2 regions of the Microbispora sp. H10885 genome follow, and region 1 is predicted to be linked to the other one. Evidence: predicted binding sites of a transcription regulator. Region 1 holds the regulator's gene; the other holds the start of a gene.
The links. Region 1 encodes LexA, which represses DNA repair genes until DNA is damaged. Its sites were predicted from a motif close to TCGAACANNTGTTCGA; they were not measured.
Positions count from the first base shown of each region.

Region 1 (7,012 bases):
GGGTCCGCGAGTGGGGCCCGATCGACCAGTACGTCGGCGGCGTCGAGCACGCCGTGCTCCACCTGCTGTACGCGCGGTTCTTCACCAAGGTCCTGCACGACATGGGCCTGGTCGGCTTCACCGAGCCCTTCGAGCGCCTGCTCAACCAGGGCCAGGTCATCAACCAGGGCAAGGCGATGTCCAAGACGCTGGGCAACGGCGTCGACCTCGGCCAGCAGATCGACAACTACGGCGTGGACGCCGTCCGGCTGACGATGATCTTCGCCGGGCCGCCGGAGGACGACATCGACTGGGCCGACGTCTCACCGGCCGCGTCGCAGAAGTTCCTGGCCCGCGCGTTCCGCGTGATGGCCGAGGCCGGAGCGGCGTCCGCCCCGGGGGCCGACGTCTCCGGCGGCGACGTCGAACTGCGCAAGGTCACCCACCGGACCATCGACGAGGTCACCCGGCTCGTCGACGGCTACCGGTTCAACGTCGCGGTGGCCCGCATGATGGAGCTGACCTCCGCCGCGCGCAAGGCGATCGACGCCGGTCCCGGCGCCGCCGACCCCGCCGTCCGCGAGGCCGCCGAGACCCTGGCGGTCATGCTGTCGCTGGTCGCGCCGTACGTCGCGGAGGAGGGCTGGGAGCGGCTCGGTCACGCGCCGTCGGTCGCGAAGGCGGGCTGGCCGCAGGCCGACCCGGCGCTGCTGGTGCAGGAGTCGGTCACGGCCGTGGTCCAGGTAGCGGGCAAGGTCCGCGACCGGCTGGAGGTGTCCCCGGACATCTCCGAGGCCGACCTGGAGGCGCTGGCCCTGGCGTCGGAAAAGGTCAGGCCGTACCTGGACGGCACGCCGCGCAAGGTCATCGTACGGGCGCCGAAGCTCGTCAACATCGTCCCGTGATCGGGCGTTGACGATCGGGCAGCTGTCCGGACAAAATTACGCCCGAGCCACAAAACCAGTCATATAGATGAGGCGTGCGGTCAGGGCATGCCGCGACCACCACCGCTCCGGCGGTGGTCTGGGGTGCGCGCCTGACCGTACGGCTCACCGGTGGCGTGCGCCCCTCGTGGGAGGCACGTCTTGTACAGACGCATTCTCGGCGGGCTGGCGACCGCCGTCGCGATGGCGGCGACCGTGCTCGTCGCCACCGGTTCACCGGCGAACGCGGCCGGCACGGGCACCGGCTACCTGCACACCAGCGGGAACAAGATCGTCGACAGCACCGGCGCCACCGTCCGGCTGACCGGCATCAACTGGTTCGGCATGGAGACCGACAACAAGACCTTCCACGGGCTGTGGGCCAGCAACCCGTGGAGGAGCCAGCTCGACCTCATGGCGAACCTGGGCTACAACACGATCCGGGTGCCGTTCTCCGACGACGCGCTGAAGCCGGGCGCGCAGGCGACGAGCGTCAACACCGCATCCAACCCCGATCTCATCGGCCTGTCGCCGCTGCAGATCCTCGACAAGGTCGTGGACTACGCGGGCCAGAAGGGCATGCGGATCATCCTCGACCGGCACCGGCCGACCAGCGCGGGCCAGACGGCGCTGTGGTACACCTCCGGCGTCCCCGAGTCGACCTGGATCGCCGACTGGAAGTCGCTGGCCCAGCACTACGCCGGCAACACCACGGTCATCGGGGCCGACCTGCACAACGAGCCGCACGCCGACGGCACCAACCCGAACGCGACCGGCTCCTGCTGGGGCTGCGGCGACCAGGCGCGCGACTGGCGGCTCGCGGCCGAGCGGGCGGGCAACGCGATCCTGTCCGTGCAGCCCAACTGGCTGATCTTCGTCGAGGGCGTGAGCTGTCCGAGCGGCGGCCTGTCCAACATCTGGGACAACGACACCAGCAACGACGAGGACTGCGGCTGGTGGGGCGGCAACCTCACCAAGGCCGGGCAGTTCCCCGTCCGGCTGAACGTGGCGAACCGGCTCGTCTACTCGCCGCACGAGTACGCCACGTCGGTCTACCACCAGCCGTGGTTCGACGACCCGACGTACCCGGCGAACATGCCGGCCATCTGGGACAAGTACTTCGGCTACCTGTACAAGCAGAACATCGCGCCGATCATGGTGGGCGAGTTCGGCACCACGCTGGCCAGCAACACCGACAAGATCTGGCTCCAGGAGCTCATGAAGTACCTGGGCACCGGGGTGAACGGCATGTCGTTCACCTACTGGTCGTGGAACCCCAACTCGGGTGACACGGGCGGCATTTTGAAGGACGACTGGGCGACGGTCGACCAGGCCAAGCAGAGCATCATCTCGCCGTACCTGATCCCGCCGGTGGGCGGCAGGCCGCAGTCGCCTTCGGCGTCCCCGTCCTCCTCGCCCTCGACCTCTCCCTCATCCTCTCCCTCGGCGTCACCGTCGGTGTCCCCGTCGGCCTCGCCGTCCACGTCCCCCAGCGGGAACGGGGGCAAGTCCTGCACCGCCACCTACAAGGTCGTCAACCAGTACAGCGGCGGCTTCCAGGGTGAGGTCACGGTGAAGGCGGGCAGCTCCGCCATCTCCGGCTGGACCGTGAAGTGGGCCTTCCCGAACGGGCAGACCATCAGCCAGCTCTGGAACGGCTCGCTCAGCGCCAGCGGGTCCAACGTCACGGTGACGAACATGTCCTACAACGGCGCGCTCGGCGCCGGGGCGTCCACGGCGTTCGGGTTCAACGCGAGCTGGTCCGGCACCAACGGCGTGCCGTCGCAGGTCACCTGCGCGGCGAGCTGAGCGGGCGGATCACTTCAGCGCGGCGGCGATCCTGGCCAGGATCTCCTCCAGGATCGGCGCCGACGTCGCGAAGTTGAGGCGGGCGAACGTGTCCCCGCCTCCGTAGTTGGGGCCCGGGTTGAGCTTGACCCGGGCCTCCCGCTCGACGAAGGAGGCGGCGTCGGGGATGCCGAAGTCGAGCCACGCGAGATAGGTGGCCTCGGGCATGCGGTACCCCACCCCGGACGGGAGCCGCTCGGCGACGAGCCGGCGGTTGCGGTCCAGGATCGCCAGCACCTCCTCCAGCCACGCGTGGCCGTGCCGCCACGCGGCCACCGTGGCCTCCACGCCGAGGACGCTCGGCGCGCCGTAGATGTGGGCGGGCTGGCGGCCGATCGCGTCCCTGACGTCCCTGGCGCCCAGATGGGCCACCGAGCAGTGCAGCCCGCCCATGTTGAACGCCTTGCTGGCGGAGGTCAGCGTGACCGTGCGCTCCGGGAGGATCGTGGCGAACGGGATGTGCCGGGCCGGGGCGTACGTCAGGTCGGCGTGGATCTCGTCGGCGATCACCAGCGTGCCGTACCGGTCGGCGTACGTGGCGACCGCCTCCAGCTCCTCCCGGGTGAACGACCGGCCCGACGGGTTCTGCGGGTTCACCAGCAGGAGCACCCGTACGGGCTCATCGGGGACCTCGAACCGGCCCTCGGCCGTAAGCGGCATCGGCACCAGGCGGCGGCCCATCCCCGTGATGGTGACGAGGAAGGGGTCGTAGGCCGGGACGTGCAGCGCCACCGCGTCGCCGGGCTCGGTCATGAGGTGCAGCAGCACCTGGAGGGCCTGGTTGAGGTCGGTGTAGGACCGCACGTGCCCGGGATCGGCGCGCCAGCCGTACCTCGCCTCCATCCGCTCGGCGAACGCCTCCGCCAGCGGCCCGGCGGCCGGCTGGTCCAGCCACTCGGGATAGCCGAGATCCGTGGCCGCGCGTCGCGCGACGGCCTCCCGGACCGCGTCGGGCACCGGGAAGTCCATGTCGGCGACCCAGGCGGGGATGACATCGGGCGCGGCCAGGGCCCACTTGATCCCGTCACGGGCGCGGGCGGCCTCCAGGGAGAGCGAGTCGAGTTTCACGGGACTCACCCTAATCGCCGGATATCGGTCATCCGGGAAGCAGCCATACCGGCGTCCCGCGGCGGGACGCCGGTACGGGCGTGACTACAGCCGCGTGACTACAGCTTGCGCAGGACGGCCGTGACCTTGCCGAGCACGGTGGCCTCGTCACCGGGGATCGGCTCGTAGTTCGGGTTGTGCGGCACCAGCCACACGTGCCCGTCCTTGCGCTTGAACGTCTTCACGGTGGCCTCGCCGTCGATCATCGCCGCGACGATGTCGCCGTTGTCGGCCACCGGCTGCTGCCGCACCACGACCCAGTCGCCGTCCGCGATGGCGGCCTCGATCATCGAGTCGCCGGAGACCTGGAGCAGGAACAGCGTGCCCTCGCCGACAAGCTGCTTGGGGAGCGCGAACACGTCCTCGATGCTCTGCTCGGCGAGGATGGGGCCACCGGCGGCGATGCGGCCGACCAGCGGCACGTACGCCGCGGTGGGCCGGTTGAAGCCGCTCTCCTCCTCGGCGGCGTCCGGGTCCACCCACAGGACCGGCTCACCGGGGAGCCTGACCTCCAGCGCCCGGGGGCGGTGCGGGTCCCGGCGGAGGTAGCCCTTACGCTGGAGCGCCGTGAGCTGGTGCGACACGCTGGAGGTGCTGGTCAGCTGGACAGCCTCCCCGATCTCCCGCATGGACGGCGGATAGCCGCGCTGCTGGACCGAGTCGCGGATCACCTCGAGGATCTTCCGCTGCCTGGGGGTGAGGCCAAGCGAGTCACGCCGACGAACCGCGAGGTCGCCGACGCCATTCGCCTGCTCACTTCGGTCACTCACGATGCCACCTCTCAATCCGTGTTCCTCATGTCGCACAGAGCGACCGTAGCGCGATTCAAGATCAGCGTCAAACAATTGTTCGATATCCAGCGAAATCGCCGATCTCGCCGTTCTCCTCATCGTACGGGAGTTCGATCGATCCCGTGTTCGATTTACCCGATCTTCTCGGCCGGTCGTACGCCCAGCTCAGAAGGAATGGGGAAATCGGGACCCGAAAAAGCCGCACGGCCTATTCCTTCGTGCCCGGGGCAGGGGAGGCGGGTGGGACGGATGGGGCGACACGCCCGCCGAGCAGGAACTTCCCCCGCCACGCCCGGTTCGACTTGCGTTCAAGGACGGGCACTTCTACCGTTGGACCCCAACATCTAGTAGTCACAGCGGTGTAAGTTCACTACACCTTGTGTTCGGGATGGGCGTTCAGGGAGGCGATGAAGTGCACTGTCCGTTCTGTCGCCACCCGGACACACGGGTCGTGGACAGCCGCGCAGCCGAGGACGGCGCGGCCATCCGCCGCCGCCGCACCTGCCCCGAATGCGGGCGCAGGTTCACCACGCAGGAGACCGTCCTGCTGATGGTGAGCAAACGCAGCGGCGTCACCGAGCCGTTCTCCCGGGAGAAGGTCGTCGCGGGCGTACGGCGCGCCTGTCAGGGACGCCCGGTCGGCGAGGACTCCCTCGCCCAGCTCGGGCAGCGCGTGGAGGAGACCATCCGGGCCACCGGCGCCGCGGAGATCGCCTCGCACGAGGTGGGGCTGGCCATCCTCGGCCCGCTCCGCGACCTGGACGAGGTGGCGTACCTGCGGTTCGCGTCGGTCTACCGGAGCTTCGAGACGCTGGCGGACTTCGAAGCGGAGATCGAGCGGCTCAGGGCGGCCCACGGCGGCGGGGAGTAGCCGCCGGCGCCGGCGGGCGGGGCGAGGAGCGAGCCGTGCGGCGCGACGATGAGGGTGTAACGAGCGTGGTCGGAAAGAGGGGCTCCATCGGGCCCCGGGAGGGGGAAGTCATGACGGAGACCGTGAGCGGCACAGCGGCGGGTGCGGGAGGCCGGGGAGCGAAGCGTCCGCGCAAGGGCCTGAAGATGAAGCGCATCTTCACCACGCCGGGCGTCCACCCGTACGACGAGGTCCGCTGGGAGCGGCGCGACGTCGTGATGACCAACTGGCGCGACGGCTCGGTCAACTTCGAGCAGCACGGCGTGGAGTTCCCCGCCTCCTGGTCGGTCAACGCGGCCAACATCGTGACCACCAAGTACTTCCGGGGCGCGGTGGGCACCCCGCAGCGCGAGTCGAGCCTGCGGCAGCTCGTCGACCGGGTGGTGGGCGTCTACACCAGGACCGGCGTCGAGAACGGCTACTTCGCCTCCGACGAGGACGCGGAGATCTTCGACCACGAGCTCAAGCACGCCCTGATCCACCAGGTCTTCAGCTTCAACTCCCCGGTCTGGTTCAACGTCGGCACCCGCTCCCCCCAGCAGGTGAGCGCGTGTTTCATCCTCGCCGTGGACGACACGATGGAGTCGATCCTCGACTGGTACAAGGAAGAGGGCGTGATCTTCAAGGGCGGCTCGGGCTCGGGGGTCAACCTCTCCCGGATCCGCTCGTCCAAGGAGCTGCTGTCCAGCGGCGGCACGGCCAGCGGCCCGGTGTCCTTCATGCGCGGCGCCGACGCGTCCGCCGGGACCATCAAGTCGGGCGGCGCCACCCGCAGGGCGGCGAAGATGGTCGTCCTCGACGTGGACCACCCCGACATCGAGGAGTTCATCGAGACCAAGGCGCGCGAAGAGGACAAGGTCCGCGCGCTGCGCGACGCCGGGTTCGACATGGACCTCGGCGGCAAGGACATCGTGTCCGTCCAGTACCAGAACGCCAACAACTCGGTCCGCGTCTCGGACGAGTTCATGCGCGCCGTGGAGGCCGGGTCGAACTTCGGCCTGCGGGCCCGGCTGACGGGCGAGGTCATCGAGGAGGTGGAGTCCCGGTCGCTGTTCCGCAAGATGGCGCAGGCCGCCTGGGAGTGCGCCGACCCGGGCGTGCAGTACGACGACACGATCAACGACTGGCACACCTGCCCGGAGACCGGGCGCATCACGGCGAGCAACCCGTGCTCGGAGTACGTCCACCTGGACAACTCCTCGTGCAACCTCGCCTCGATCAACCTGCTGAAGTTCCTGCGCGACGACGACAGCTTCGACGTCGCGAACTTCGTGAAGATCACCGAGCTGATCATCACGGCGATGGACATCTCCATCACCTTCGCCGACTTCCCGACGCGGAAGATCGCCGAGACCACCCGGGCGTACCGGCAGCTCGGCATCGGCTACGCCAACCTGGGCGCGCTGCTGATGGCGACCGGCCACGCGTACGACTCCGACGGGGGCCGGGCGATC
Region 1 covers NZ_JABBWY010000013.1:92,433-99,444, forward strand. Annotated here, with positions in the region: gene leuS (leucine--tRNA ligase) at 1-884, shown strand, start outside; gene HHX37_RS37300 (cellulase family glycosylhydrolase) at 1,065-2,711, shown strand; gene HHX37_RS30495 (MalY/PatB family protein) at 2,721-3,818, opposite strand; gene lexA (transcriptional repressor LexA) at 3,917-4,630, opposite strand; gene nrdR (transcriptional regulator NrdR) at 5,061-5,519, shown strand; gene HHX37_RS30510 (vitamin B12-dependent ribonucleotide reductase) at 5,630-7,012, shown strand, end outside.

Region 2 (7,012 bases), on a different contig from region 1:
CGCCGCTGGGGCTCTCCCGGATGGCCGGGGAGCCGTCCCTCCCGCGCGGCGGGCGGGGCCCCGTTGTCGGAGTAGGGCGACACCCGGAAGCCGTTGCCGTACTCGATGGGCCGCCCGCCCACTCCGGCGCCCGGCACGGGCACCTCGCCGAGCACGGCGCGTACGGCGTCGAGCCCCCGGGTGCGCCACACGTGGTCGAGGTCGGCGAGGTTCCAGCAGTGCACGGCGCGCAGCGAGACGGCCCTGATCCCGGTGCGCCGCACCACTCCCCGGGCGGCCAGCAGCCACGAACCGAACACCGTCGCGGCCGTGTGCGCCTGCACCGACTCGAAGAAGGTCAGGTCGATCGGGCCGGTGGAGTCGTCCAGGGTGGTGAAGATGACCCGCTGCCCCGAGCGCACCGCGGGCGTCTGGGTGGCGACCTTGACCCCCGCGACCAGGATCTCCGCGCCGTTGCGCTGCCGCAGCAGGTCGGCGGACCTCGTCACGCCGAGCGCGTCGAGCAGGTCGTGGTAGAAGTCCATGACGTGGTGGCTGACGTCCATGCCGAGGATCGCCAGCTCGGCCTCGACGGCCTCGGCCTCGGTCATCTCCGGCAATTCGCCGGGCGCGACCCGCTCGGTGAACCCCATCGGCAGCTGCCCCGCCGCGCCGGCGGCGCCGCGGTCGAGCGCGCCGACCTGGGCGATCAGGTCGCGCCTGGTCAGCCGTCCGGGACGCCAGCGCGGCTCCCCCGGCCGCAGGCCGTGCAGCGCGTCGAACCCGCCGACCTCCACGATCCGCTCGGCGACCGGCCGTGAGGGCCGGGCCCGCTCCCAGAAGTCCGCGAGCGAGGTGTACGGCCGGCCGGCGACCATGCGGTCCACCTCGGCCTCGCTCACCCCCCGTACGGCCGAGAACGGCACCCGCAGGCCGTACCCGCGGCCGAACCCCCCGGGCCCGTCCTCCACCGGACCCGTACGCTCGACCAGCCAGGTCTTCCCGGAGTGGTTGACGTCGAGGGGCAGGACGTCCACGCCGCACTGGCGGGCCTCGTCGAGGATCACCCGGCTCGGGTACATGCCGGGGTCGTGGGTGAGCACGCCCGCGAGGAACGCGGCGGTGTGGTGCCGCTTGAGCCAGGCCGACTGGTAGGTGGGCAGCGCGAACGCCGCCGCGTGCGCCTTGCAGAACCCGAACCCGCCGAACGCGTCGAGCACCCTCCACGCCCGCTCGACGACGTCGGGGGCGTACCCCCTCTCCCGGGCGAGCGGCACGAACCACGCCCGCACGGCCTCGCGGCCCTCCGGCGTCCCGAGGGCGCGGCGGGCCCGGTCCGCCTCGGCCAGCCCCGCCCCGGTCATGACGTCGATGACCTTCATGACCTGCTCGTGGAAGACGACCACCCCGTTGGTCTCCCGGAGCGCCTCGCGCAGCGACTCGTGCGGATAACGCGCCTCCCGGAAACCGTGCCGGGTCTCCAGGTACGGCGTGACCATGTCGGAGTTGACCGGTCCCGGGCGGAACAGCGAGATGTCCACGATCAGGTCGTGCATGGTGCGCGGCTCCAGCTTGGCGACCAGCTCGCGCTGCCCCGGCGACTCGATCTGGAAGCACCCGATCGTACGGCTGAGGCGGATCATGTCGTAGGTGTCGCGGTCGTCGCGGGGAACGGCCTCCAGGTCGATCCGCCGGCCCTCCACCCGCTCGACCTCCTGGAGGGCGTAGGCGAGCGCCGACTGCATGCGCACGCCGAGCACGTCGAGCTTGAGCAGGCCGGCGTCCTCGACGTCGTCCTTGTCGAACTGCGACATGGGGAACTCCAGCAGGCTGCGCTCGACCGGGGTGCGGTCGCGCAGCGTGGAGTTGCCGATCAGCACGCCGCAGGGGTGCAGCGCGATGTGCCGGGGCAGCCCGTCGAGCCGCTCGGCCAGCCGGAACACGGCCTGGAGCGACCGGTCGTTCAGCCCGCTGTCCCGCAACTCGGGCAGGTCGGACAGCGCGGCCCTGATCTGCCTGGCCCGCACCTGCGGGAACGCCTTGGCGATGACGTCGATCTCGTGCGGCGGCAGGCCCATGGCCGCCCCGACGTCCCTGATCGCGCTGCGGGCGCGGTAGGTCTCCATCATCGACACGCAGGCCACCCGGTCCTCGCCGTACCGGCCGAGGATCGCCCGGTAGCAGTCGAGGCGGCGGGCGGACTCCACGTCGAGGTCGATGTCGGGCAGGCCCGGACGGCCCTCGGACAGGAAGCGCTCCATCAGCAGGCCGTGTTCGAGCGGGTTCACCTCGCCGACGCCGATCAGGTAGTTGACCAGGCTGCCGGCCCCCGAACCGCGGATCGCGCACCGCACGCCCATCGCCCGGATCATGTCGGTGATGCCGACGACCGCGGTGAAGTATCCCGACAGCCGCTTCCGCTCGATGATCCCCAGCTCGGCCGCCAGGCGGTCGCGGGCCTCCGCCGAGCGGTCCAGGCCCCGCCGGGCCAGCCCCTCCTCGCACCGGCGGCGCAGCAGGGGGACCGGGTCCTCGCCGACCTCCGGCAGGTGCAGCCGGGGCCGTTCGGGTTCGAGCATGGGCACGATCTCGACGGGGTCGAGCACGCACCGCTCGGCCACCCGTCGCGTCTCGGCCAGCAGCCGCCCGGCCCGGCCGGGGTCGCCGCCGCAGATCCGCGCGGCCACCCGCGCCATCTCCGCGCCGTCCTTCAGGTACGCATGGGCCGTGGGGTCGTCGATGTGCCGCCCGTCGAGGGACACGAGCTTGCGCGCCGCGTCGAGCACGTTGCCGACCTGGTGATCGGCGGCGTCCAGGTAGCGGACCGCGTTGGTCAGCACGACCGGCACGCCCATCGAGTCGGCCAGCCCGATCATGCGGGCGGCGACGTTCGCGTCGCGGTAGCCGTACAGGTCGGAGACCTCGACGACCAGATCGGGGAGCACCGCGCGCCAGGCGGTCAGCAGGGCGCGGGCCTGGTCGTCGCGCCGTTCGGCCACCGCGCGGCCGAAGCCGGAGCGGGGCCCGAGCAGCACGGTCAGGCGCGGCCCGCCGTCCGGGCCGGTCGCGTGCTCGGCGATCATCCCCGGCGTGACGTACGGCTCGCCGCGCTCCCCCGCCCCGTGCGCGGTGGTGACGAGACGGCACAGCGAGGCCCAGCCGTCGGTGCGCGCGAGCACGACGACCCGCGCCGGCTCGCCCGGTGTCCTCCGTACGGCCCGCCGGCCCGGCGCCGGGAACAGCCCTTCACTTGGGAACGACCCTCCGCCCGGGAACGACCCTTCGGCCGCGAACGGGCCTTCGGCGGCGGGCGGGGCGGAGCCGCCCGCCGCCGGCGGGCCCGCGCCGAGAGCGAGGTCCACTCCGGCGATCGGGCGGACGCCCCGCTCGTGACACGCCCTGACGTGCTTGATCGCGCCGTAGAGGCCGTCTCGGTCGGTCAGCGCCAGCGTGTCCGTGCCCTGCTCGGCGGCCCGCCGGACGAGGGCGTCCGGGAACGCGGTGCCGTACCTCAGGGAGAAGGCCGACGCCACGTGCAGGTGAGCGAAGGGCCGCTCCTGGAGCGTTCCCATCGATCCCAGGCCCATCAGTCCCAGGCCCTCAGGAGGAGCCAGCCGTCGCTCGCGGTGTCGAAGCGCAGCTCATAGGTCCCCACCTCCCTGCCGGCCGCCGCCCCCACCCGCCAGAAGCGCCGCTCCCCGGGATCGGCGTCCGAGGTCTTCCACCATTCACGGGCGACCACCCAGTGATCCTGGATTTCGCGGACGGTGTAGAGCCGGTCACGCCAGACGAACTGCACAGGCTGCCCGTCCCGCACCCACACCTCGATCGGATCGCCGTAAAGTCTGCTCAAGACTCCTTCTCCCTGTGGCTTCGTGGCCACCCGGGGGAAGACGGGCGGATGATTCGGGCAGAATCGCCGCTACTTCGAACATACGTTCACAGAGGGCCGAGCGCAAGTCGACGCGGCGCCTTCGGCTGTCCGTTTCGGGAGGTGTTCGCCACACCCGCGTCTCACGCCCGAGCAGCGGTCACCGGCCGGTCATCCGGCCACCCAGATCCCGCTCCCCCGGTACGGCGGCTCCTCACGCTCGGTGCCGTCCGCCGCCACCGCCCAGACGCGGGCCGTCCCCGGCTCCCTGACGACGGACCCCACCCCGGTGTGCCCGAGCGGACCTGCCGGAAACGTCCCGTGCGTCCACTCGCCGCCCGACAGGTGACCGACCGCCGTGTTCCACTCGTTCTTCGCGTAGAACAGCCAGAACCCGCCCCGGCCGTCGGCCTCCAGCCGCAGGTGGGGGTCGAGCTCGGGCTCGGGGACCAGGCTGTAGCCCCACCGTCCGTTCTCCCGCCGGAGAAGAAGTGTGCGGCCGCAGAAGGTCACGTCCTCCTCCTCGGTGCCGCAGACCCACGCGACCCAGCCGACGGCCGCCACCCGGCCCGACTCGTCCACCGCGAGGTCCACGAGCTCGGAGAGCTGGTTCCGGTGCAGCGCGGGAACCGCGGGGAGCGGGACCGTGCTCCAGGACCAGCCGTTCCACCGGGCGACGGCCGCCCGGCCGCGGCTCGAACCGGCCACCCAGACCTCACCGCCGGGCAGGCCGTCCACGTCTTTCGCGACCAGCGGCGGCCGTGCCGTGCGCCAGGCCCTGCCGTCCCAGCGCCGCAGATCGGCTCGGGAGCCCCAGGGCCCCTCGGCTCCCCCGGCTCCGTCCAGGAAGTTGGCGTTCACGACCGCCCACACGTCGCCGGGAGCCGCCGCGTGCACCCGATCCGGTTTCCCACCCGGGCCGGGCGCCGTGGTCCACCTCCGCCCGTCCCAGCGCGCGGCGGTCGTCTCCCCGAACAGCCACACGTCGCGGTCGGAGGCGGCGGCCACGGCACGCGGCTCGGTCACCGGCGGAGCCGCGACCTCCCGCCACCGTCCGCCGTCTCCGCGCAGCAGCAGCGGCGCACTCGTCTCGGGCCCACAGGCGTGGGGCACCCGGGTGCCGGCCGCCCACACGGTCTTCTCCCGGGTGACGGCCAGGCCCATGAGGCGGTCGCGGTAGTCGTAGTACGCGCCCCGCCACTCTCCGGCCCGCCCGCCGTCTTCGCCCGGGCCGGACCGAGGCGTCGGCGAACCGGTCAGGCAGGGGGGCGACGGGCGCTCGGCGGGCGTGTCGCCCCGGGCGTCGGCCTCGTTCCAGGTCTCGAGATCGCGCGGCAGGGTCGACCCGCACGCCGCCAGCACCATCGCGGCCAGCGCCGCCGTCACGCACCTCATCCGCGTCCGCACACCCCATAGGACGCCCCCATCCGGCATCCGGTTCTGCCGAGTCCCGCGGCGTTAGGATACGACTGTATCCATTCAGAGGGGACGGGGCACGCCATGCGTACACCTGACCGGCCGTCGGCTTTCACCGGCGACTCCGCGCGTGACAGGTACCACGCCGCCTATGACCGGGTGCTCGGCGAGTTGTGGCCGGCGCCGGTGGACGCCGCCGACGTCGAGACCCGCGCCGGCCGTGTGCGGATCCTCCGGGCCGGGCCCACCACGGCAGATCCCGTGGTCCTCCTGGCCGGCGCCGGGGGAAACGCGCTGGCCTGGTACCGCTACATGGAGCCGCTGGCGCGCACGCGCCCGGTCCTCGCCGTCGATCCGCTCGGCGAGCCCGGCCGCTCGGTCCAGACGCGGCCGCTCACGACCGGAGCCGAGGTCGGCGGCTGGCTCACCGACGTCCTGGCCGCGACCGGTGCCGAGCGCGCGCATGTGGTGGGGTCCTCGTACGGCGGCTGGACCGCGATGGAACAGCAGCGTGGCGGGGGCGGCCGGGTGGCCGCGCTGACGCTGGTGGACCCGGGCGGCTTCGCGCCGTTGCCCAGGCGGTTCATCCGGTGGGCCCTTGCCGGAGCCGTCGCCTCCACGCTTCCTCGTACGTTGCGACACCGCATGGCCGGCGTGGTCGACAACGGGGTGCTGCGCGAGGATGGGCTGGTGGAGCTGATGCGGGCCGGCTGGTCCTTCCGCCGGCGTATGCCCGTCCCGCCCGCCTACACCGACGAGCAGATACGCGAGGTGTCCGTACCCGTGCAGGTGCTGCTGGGCGCCCGCAGCGCGCTGCTCGACGCGGAGGCGGTGGCCGCGCGGCTGACCGGCATCGCGCCGTCCTGGCGCGTGGAGATCGTGCCCGGTGCCGGACACGCGCTGCCCGTCGAGGCTCCGGACCTGGTCGTCGAGCGGATCCTCACCTTCCCCGGCCGAGCCCGGGCCGAGAGTTCACCACCGAAGCACAGCACGGACCGCGACTAGGAAACCGGCATGCCGAAACAGGTGGACCATGACGAGCGGCGGCGCCGGTTGACCGAGGCGCTGCTACGCATCGCCGGCACCCGCGGCCTGCAGGCCGTGTCGATGCGTGAGATCGCCGCCGAGGCCGGGGTCTCGCTACGCGTCGTCCAGTACTACTTCACGAACAAGCAGGCCCTGCTCGACTCCGGCCTCACCGAACTGGGCGCCCGCATGGACCGCCGGGTCCGGCAGCGGGCCGCCGTCGCCACGGGCGAGCTGTCCACTCGAGGTCTCTTCGCCGCCGTCCTCGGCGCGATCCTTCCCTCCGACGAGCAGAGCCGGCTGGACTCCCTGGCCTGGACCGCCTACTACACCGCCGCCCTCACCGACCCCGCGCTCGCCGCGGCCGGGCTCACGCTCCCCAACGCGCTGGAAGACTTCCTCACCACCCGGCTCACCACCGCGCAGCAGGCCGGGGAGATCACCTCCGACCGCGACCCGCGCACCGAGGTCGCCGCCCTTCTGGCGCTCGCCAACGGCCTGACCTCCAGCGTCCTCAGCCGGCAGCGCAGCCACGAGGCCGCCGCCGCGATCATCGACTACCACCTCGACCATCTCTTCGGCCCGGCGGCCGCCCCGCGGACGGCCTGAACCGCCCGGACCTCAGCTCCTCACCCGCACCGCGCAAGATCCATTAGAGTGCGGCGACCGGTCGGATCAAGGGAGGGAAGATGGGCGGTGCGACCGCAGCCGACTACGCCT
Region 2 covers NZ_JABBWY010000005.1:83,319-90,330, forward strand. Annotated here, with positions in the region: gene HHX37_RS14495 (DNA polymerase III subunit alpha) at 1-3,551, opposite strand, end outside; gene HHX37_RS14500 (DUF6504 family protein) at 3,566-3,832, opposite strand; gene HHX37_RS14505 (hypothetical protein) at 4,022-5,236, opposite strand; gene HHX37_RS14510 (alpha/beta fold hydrolase) at 5,351-6,271, shown strand; gene HHX37_RS14515 (TetR/AcrR family transcriptional regulator) at 6,281-6,901, shown strand; gene HHX37_RS14520 (DUF6461 domain-containing protein) at 6,982-7,012, shown strand, end outside.
Region 2: HHX37_RS14500 (DUF6504 family protein) is a predicted target of LexA. The motif match lies at 3,907-3,922, and genes of this name have one in related genera.